2 regions of the Brevibacterium pityocampae genome follow, and region 1 is predicted to be linked to the other one. Evidence: riboswitches for the same ligand, from Rfam matches in the RefSeq annotation. Region 1 holds a riboswitch; the other holds the start of a gene.
The links. A riboswitch is a leader RNA that binds a small molecule or an ion and turns the genes downstream of it on or off. The one in region 1 is predicted to bind thiamine pyrophosphate.
Positions count from the first base shown of each region.

Region 2: another riboswitch for thiamine pyrophosphate. It lies ahead of thiM (hydroxyethylthiazole kinase); the one in region 1 lies ahead of ABD883_RS04065 (ECF transporter S component).

Region 1 covers NZ_BAABGL010000003.1:164,441-167,838, forward strand. Annotated here, with positions in the region: gene ABD883_RS04055 (MmgE/PrpD family protein) at 1-660, opposite strand, end outside; gene ABD883_RS04060 (DUF4916 domain-containing protein) at 885-1,430, shown strand; TPP riboswitch at 1,746-1,850, shown strand; gene ABD883_RS04065 (ECF transporter S component) at 1,879-2,625, shown strand; gene ABD883_RS04070 (ABC transporter ATP-binding protein) at 2,634-3,398, shown strand, end outside.
Region 2 covers NZ_BAABGL010000015.1:82,540-85,937, reverse strand. Annotated here, with positions in the region: gene thiD (bifunctional hydroxymethylpyrimidine kinase/phosphomethylpyrimidine kinase) at 1-240, opposite strand, end outside; gene thiE (thiamine phosphate synthase) at 240-1,019, opposite strand; gene thiM (hydroxyethylthiazole kinase) at 1,016-1,906, opposite strand; TPP riboswitch at 1,894-2,020, opposite strand; gene ABD883_RS10210 (acyl-CoA thioesterase) at 2,157-2,963, shown strand; gene guaB (IMP dehydrogenase) at 3,115-3,398, opposite strand, start outside.

The DNA of each region.
Region 1 (3,398 bases):
GGCGTGGGCCTTCCAGGTCGAGATCTCGCCCTTGCGGGACTGGCGGGTGGCGGTGGTGACGTGGAGCGCCTGCTGGATGGCCTGGAAGGTCACCTCGGTGGGCAGGTGGAGGAGCGCGCCGATGCCGGCCGCGGCGGACGGGCCGAGGTGCGCGACGTGGTCGATCTTGTGCTCGTGGAGGCAGATGCCCTTGGCGAGGTCGACCTGGATCTCGTAGCCGGTGGCGATGCCGTTGATGAGGTCCTTGCCGCCGATGCCCGCGTGCTGGGCGACGGCGAGGATCGGCGGGATGTTGTCGCCGGGGTGCGAGTACTCCTTGGCGAGGAAGGTGTCGTGGAAGTCGAGCTCGCGCACGGCCACGCCATTGGCCCATGCGGCCCACTCCGGTGAAACGCGCTCGCTCAGCTGCAGGCCGAAGACCGGGGCACCGGGCTTCGTCGGGTGAGTCTGCGCCTGCTCGCGCGCGTGGGTGGGGGCACCGCGCCGAACCGAGGCGGCCGCGACGGAGGCGTTGTCGATGATGCGGTTGATGACCATGTCGGTGACGTCTGCGTCGACCGCGACCGGGTCGGAGGCGACCTCGGCGATCTTCCAGGCCAGCTGCTCTTCGCGCGGCAGGTCCTCGGAGCTCTTGTAGGTCCGGACTTCGTGATTGATCATGGAGATTCTCCTCGTGTCGACGTCGACCGCGGACAGGGCGGGCGCGGGTGTTCGGCGAGCGGCCGTCCCTTCCACTCTATGCCCTGGGTGCAGGCGGGTGTGCTCCGGGCAACAATGTATCTCGATATCAAGATACTTGGTGCGCGGGCGACTCGGCAACCCCGCCGGGGCCCAGGGGAACCGCCTTCCTTCCCCGCGGCGGTCGCGTGTGACAGCATGAAACCATGACGCGCACCGCACTCGACTACGACGACAACTGGCTCGAACCGGACGAGCTCGCGAGCATCCGCCGCCGCATGCCGATCACCTATGTCAACGCGGTGCCGGTGCAGCTCGGCGACCACGGTCAGGTGACGAAGGTGGGCCTGCTGCTGCGCACGCTCGAGGACGACGGCTCGCTCGGCCGGGAGATCGTCGGCGGCCGGGTGCGCTACCACGAGCCGCTCCGCTCGGCGCTCGTTCGCCATGTGGAGAAGGACCTCGGCCCGCTCGCGCTGCCGCAGATCCCCCCGGCGCTGACCCCGTTCCACGTCGCGGAGTACTTCCCCACGCAGATGGGGCCCTCGCCCTATCAGGACCCGCGCCAGCACGCGGTCGCCCTGTGCTACATCCTGCCGGTGCAGGGCGAGTGCTCCCCGCGCCGCGATGCGCTCAGCCTCGACTGGCTGACCCCGGCCGAGGCGATCCGCGAGGACGTCGTCGCAGAGATGTGCCACGGCCAGGAGCACATCGTGCGCGCCGCCCTGGCCCACCTCGGAATCCTTCCCTGAGGTTCTGAGGTTCTGAGAAGCCTGGGGTTCCGAGGCGCCTGGACCTGAAGGCTTGAAGGTTTGAACGCCTGAAGGTCTGGTGGTCTGGAGGCCTGAGCACTGAGGTCCCGGCGCCCTCGCGCGCAGCCCGCCCCTCGAACTGCGCGGTATCCGAGACCGAGCGCGCAATTGCGCGTCACGTTCCGGATACCGCGCAGTTCGTCCATGCGTCATCCCATACATAGGTCCTCCCGTCCATGGGCCTTCTCGTCCACGGGTCCCCCCGTCCACGAGTCCCCCACGGACTGCACGGACCCCACCTCTGCGCTATGCTCGTCCTCACGACAGGGGAGCGCCACCAGGGCGCTGAGAGTGCGAGCATCGCAGACCCTCGAACCTGACGCGGTTCATACCGCCGGAGGAAGTCGAGTCTCTTCATCCCCTCCTGCCATTCACAGGAGGATCCACCATGGCACCGTCATCGTCATTCCCCGAACCCGCGGACCGGGTTCCCGCGGACACTGCTCCCGCGGACTCCGTCTCCTCCGACCGAGTTCCCGCGGACACGGCTCCGTCCCCGGCCTCGGCCTCGGGCGCAGACGCGCATCCGCCCACCCCGGAACCGGACCCCGCGCCGCCGAGCCGTCTGCGCTGGCGGGTCGTCGACATCGTCGTCGCCTCGGTGCTCGGCGTCGCGGTGGGCGTCGTGTTCTGGGTGTGGTCGACGGCCTGGTCGACGCTCTCGCTGCCGTTCCTCGCCTTCCCGCCCGCCGCGGGCCTGCTCACCGGCGTGTGGGTGCTCGCCGGGCCGCTCGGCGCGATGATCATCCGCCGACCCGGCGCCGCGCTCTACTGCGAGATCCTCGCCGCCGCCGTGTCCGCCGTGCTCGGCACCCAGTGGGGCATGCAGGTCCTCATCTCCGGCGCGCTCCAGGGCCTCGGCGCCGAGCTCGTCGTCCTCCTCCTGCTCTACCGCCGCTTCGGCCCGGTCGTCACCCTGCTCTCCGGACTCGGCGCCGGACTGTTCCTGGGCCTCGGCGAGAACCTCATGTACAACACCGAATGGCAGCCGGCCTGGCAGCTCGTCTACCTCGCCGCGGCCGGCGTCTCCGGGCTCGTGCTCGCCGGGGGCGGCACCCTGCTGGCGGTCCGGGCGCTGCGCCGCACCGGGGTGCTCGCCCCGCTCGCCTCCGGCCGCACCGCCGCCGAGGTGTGAGCCGGCCGATGCGCACCACCGGCCGTCCGGCCCCGGCAGTGAGCTCCGCTCGGGGGCCTGCGGTCATCACCGCCCGCGGCTACGGCTGGCGGCACGCCGGCCGGAAGGCGCCTGCCCTCACCGACATCGACCTCGCCGTGCCCGCCGGTCAGCGGGTGCTCCTCGTCGGCGCATCGGGCTCGGGGAAGTCGACGCTCCTCCACGCGCTCACCGGAGTGCTGCCGGCCGACTCCGGGCACCGCACCGGGGAGCTGCTCGTCGACGGCCGTCGCCCCGATCCGGCTCGCGGCCGCTCCGGGCTCGTCCTCCAGGACCCCGAATCCCAGGTGATCCTCGCCCGGGCCGGGGACGACGCAGCCTTCGGGATGGAGAACCTCGGGGTCGACCCCGAGGACATCTGGCCGCGCGTCGACGCCGCGCTGCACACCGTCGGCCTCGGTCCGGGCGGGGCCGCCGCTGCCGAGGCGCGGGCCCGGCTCACCCGCACCCTGTCCGGCGGGCAGAAGCAGCGCCTTGCGCTCGCCGGGGTGCTCGCGATGGAACCGGGGCTCATCGCACTCGACGAGCCGACGGCGAACATCGACCCCGCCTCGGCTCCGGTGCTGCGCGATGCCGCGCTCCGCGCGCAGGCGGTCACCGGGGCCACGCTCCTCGTCGTCGACCATCGGGTGGACCTGTGGTGCGATCACGTCGACCGCGTCGTCGTCCTCGACCGGTCGCGGATCGTCGCCGATGGCACCCCGGACCTCCTCACCGACCCCGGGCTCCGCGAC
Region 2 (3,398 bases), on a different contig from region 1:
CATGCCGATCTTCGCGGCGTCGACGGGCATGTCGTCGAACACCGAGGCGATCTGGTCGGCGACGAAGTCCTCATCGATGCCGTACACGCGGCTCACCCCGTGGGTGTTCTGCGCGACGAGCGCGGTGACGACGGAGGTGCCGTAGGCGCCGCGCGCGGTGAAGGTCTTGAGGTCGGCCTGGATGCCGGCGCCGCCGGAGGGGTCCGTGCCGGCGATGGTGAGTGCGACGGGCGGGCGCATCAGGCCTCCTGCCCGGAATCGGCGGGCCGGCCGGGAACGGCGGAACGGGCGGGGGTGCCCGCCCCGGGGTCTCCCGCGGCCCGTCCCTGTGCGAACGCGACGCGGATCTCCTGGGCCGCAACGCGCGGATCCGGTGCGGCGCAGATCGCGGAGACGACGCACACGCCGATCACCCCGGTGTCGGTGAGCTCGCGGGTGCGCTCGGCGGTGATCCCGCCGATCGCCACGCAGGGCAGACCGGCCTCGGCGACGAGAGTGCGCAGGCGTGCGGGTCCGATCCCGGCCGGGGCGTCGGCCTTCGTGCTCGTGTCGTATACCGGGCCGACGCCGAGGAGGTCGACGGCCCCGGATTCCCGGGCCGCGGCGAACTGCTCGGGCGTCGCGGCCGAAAGCCCGATGAGCGCATCGGTCCCGAGGGCCGCGCGCACCTCGGCGGGCGGCTCGTCGGACTGGCCGACGTGGACGTGGACCTCGTGGCCGGCGGCACGCAGCACGCGGGCGACGGCGACCCGGTCGTTGACGAACACCGGGATCGGGCGGGTGATCGACTCGGCCTCGCGCACCTCGGCGATCGCGGCGAGGACCTCGAGGGTGAGCTCGTGGAACTCCGCGTCGCTCGCGTGCTTGTCGCGGATCTGGATGATGCCTGCTCCCCCGGCGACGGCCTCGGCGACGGTCGCCGCGACGGTCCGGCCGGCGTCCGTGCACTGCCGGGTGTCGGTGACGAGGTAGAGGGACGGGTCCGTGCCGACGGGCAGGTGCGGGGCCGGCGCGCTCATGCGGGGACCTCGACTGCGGCGGCGGTGATCTCGACGGCGGCGAGCTCGGAGTCGGTGACGGAGTAGAGCGCGTCGAGGAAGGCGACGGCGAAGCTGCCCGGTGCCTGCGCGACCTGCCCGGCCTTGAGCCCGGCGGCGGCGAAGTGGGCGTGCGCGGCGACGACCGCCTCGAGCCCGGTGGGGCCGGTGATCGGCAGGCCGGCGGCCTTCGCGGCGGCGAGGTAGGCGGCGGTGACGGCGCCGAGCGAGCAGCCGGTGCCGATGACGAGCGGCATGAGCCCGTGCCCCCCGTGGACGCGGACCACTGTCGCGGTGCCTGCATCGTCGCCCGGTGCGGCGCCGGGTTCGGCGAGGACGATCGCGTCGACCTCGCCGGAGATCGCGACGACGCCTCCGGTGGTGGCCGACAGCGCCGAGGCGGCGGTGATGACGTCGTCGACGGCGTCGGTGGCGTCGACCCCGCGGCCACCCAGGCCCATCCCCGCGAGTGCGGCGACCTCGGAGGCATTGCCGCGCACGGCGGTGGGGTGCTGGGCGGCGGCGGCGCGGATGCGACTCGTGCGGTACTCGACGCCGCCCACGCTCACCGGGTCGAGGACCCAGGGGGTGCCGGCGGCGTTCGCGACCTCGATCGAGGCGTCGGCGGCGAGGAACTGGTGGGAGGAGGCGGTGCCGAAGTTGATGTTGATGCCCGACGCGATCGAGGCGAACTGGCCGGAGTCGGCCTCGTGGTCGAGCATCGCCGGAGAGGCGCCGATCGCCAGCAGCACGTTCGCCGTGAACTGCTGCACGACGGTATTGGTGATGCACTGGATGAGCGGCGTGGTGGTGCGCACGCGCGCCCGTGCGGCGACGATGTCGAGGGCATTCGAATGAGGCGTCTGCATGACGATCCCTTCGCTAGAGTTATCCAGATCAGGTTCGATGGGTGTGATCTCAGCCGATTCCCCACGGTCCGGCTCGGGCCGGTCCGCAGGTGCTCAGCACCCCATGTCACTGACGCTCACCCTAGCAAGTTCTGGCACCTCTCGCTGGCCGGGCGGCCGGGCCGGTTAGGATCGCATCCAGGCGCACCCGTCTCACTGGTTAAGCACAACCAGAATCGGGCCAGCCGCCCGAACCGAGAAAGAGGAACCGATGAGCGACGTCCTGTTCAGCAATGCCGAGCCCCTCGAGGGGTCCTTCACCGCGATGATGGAGCTCGAGGAGATCGACACGAACATCTACCGCGCCGGATACGTCTTCGAGGAGCCCTACGCGCTCTACGGCGGCCAGGTCGCCGCGCAGTCGCTGCTCGCCGCTGCACTCACCGTCGAGGACGGCCGCCCGCCGCACTCCCTCCACGGCTACTTCCTGCGGCCCGGCAACGCCGCCCAGCCCACGGTGTTCCAAGTGTTCCGAGACCGCGACGGCCGCTCCTACTCCGCCCGCCGCGTCATCGCGCTCCAGGGCGGCAAGGTCATCTTCAACATGTCGGCCTCGTTCACCAGCGGCACCGACAGCCCCGACCTCCAGAGCACGACCGCCGCCCAGGGCACGGAGATCCGGATGGGCGAGCCCACTCCGATCCCCCGCATGTTCTCCTTCGAGGGCCGCAGCACCGACCAGGCCTTCGAGGTCACCGACTACCCGGTGCGGTTCTGGGGCCGGTGCACCGAGGACCTCGGCGACTCCCCGCTCATGCACTACTGCGCTCTGGCCTACCTGTCGGACATCTCGAGCGGGCTCGGCGCCTTCAACACCGACGAGTACAAGTCGGGCTCGAGCCTCGACCACTCCCTGTGGTTCCACCGACCGGTGAACATGAACGAGTGGGTGCTCACCGACTTCGCGCCGCGCTCCGCCGCCCGCGGCCGCGGCCTCTACACCGGCGACATGACCACCGCTGACGGCACCCTCGTCGCCTCGGTCGCGCAGGAGGCGCTGTTCCGCAGGGTCCGGTGAGCACTCTCCAATGAGCACAGCCCGGTGAGCGCCGTCCTGCCTGCGGCACGGCCGACCCCACCGCACCCCTGGGCGCACGAAAGCGGCCCCTGCACGCGCGTGCAGGGGCCGCTTCCATTCATGTTCCGGTGGACCTCAGCCCACGGGGGCGTCAGCGCACGGTGTAGTTCGGCGCCTCGACCGTCATCTGGATGTCGTGCGGGTGGCTCTCCTTGAGACCGGCGGAGGTCAGGCGGACGAACCGGCCCTTCGAGCGGAGATCGTCGATGGTCCGCGCGCCGACGTAGAACATCGTCTGCCGCAGGCCGCCGGTGAGCTGGTAGGCGACGTTCTTGAGCTCGCCGCGGTAGGCGACCCGACCCTCGACGCCCTCGGGGATGAGGTCGGTGTCGGTGGCGACGTCGGCCTGGAAGTAGCGGTCCTTCGAGTACGACT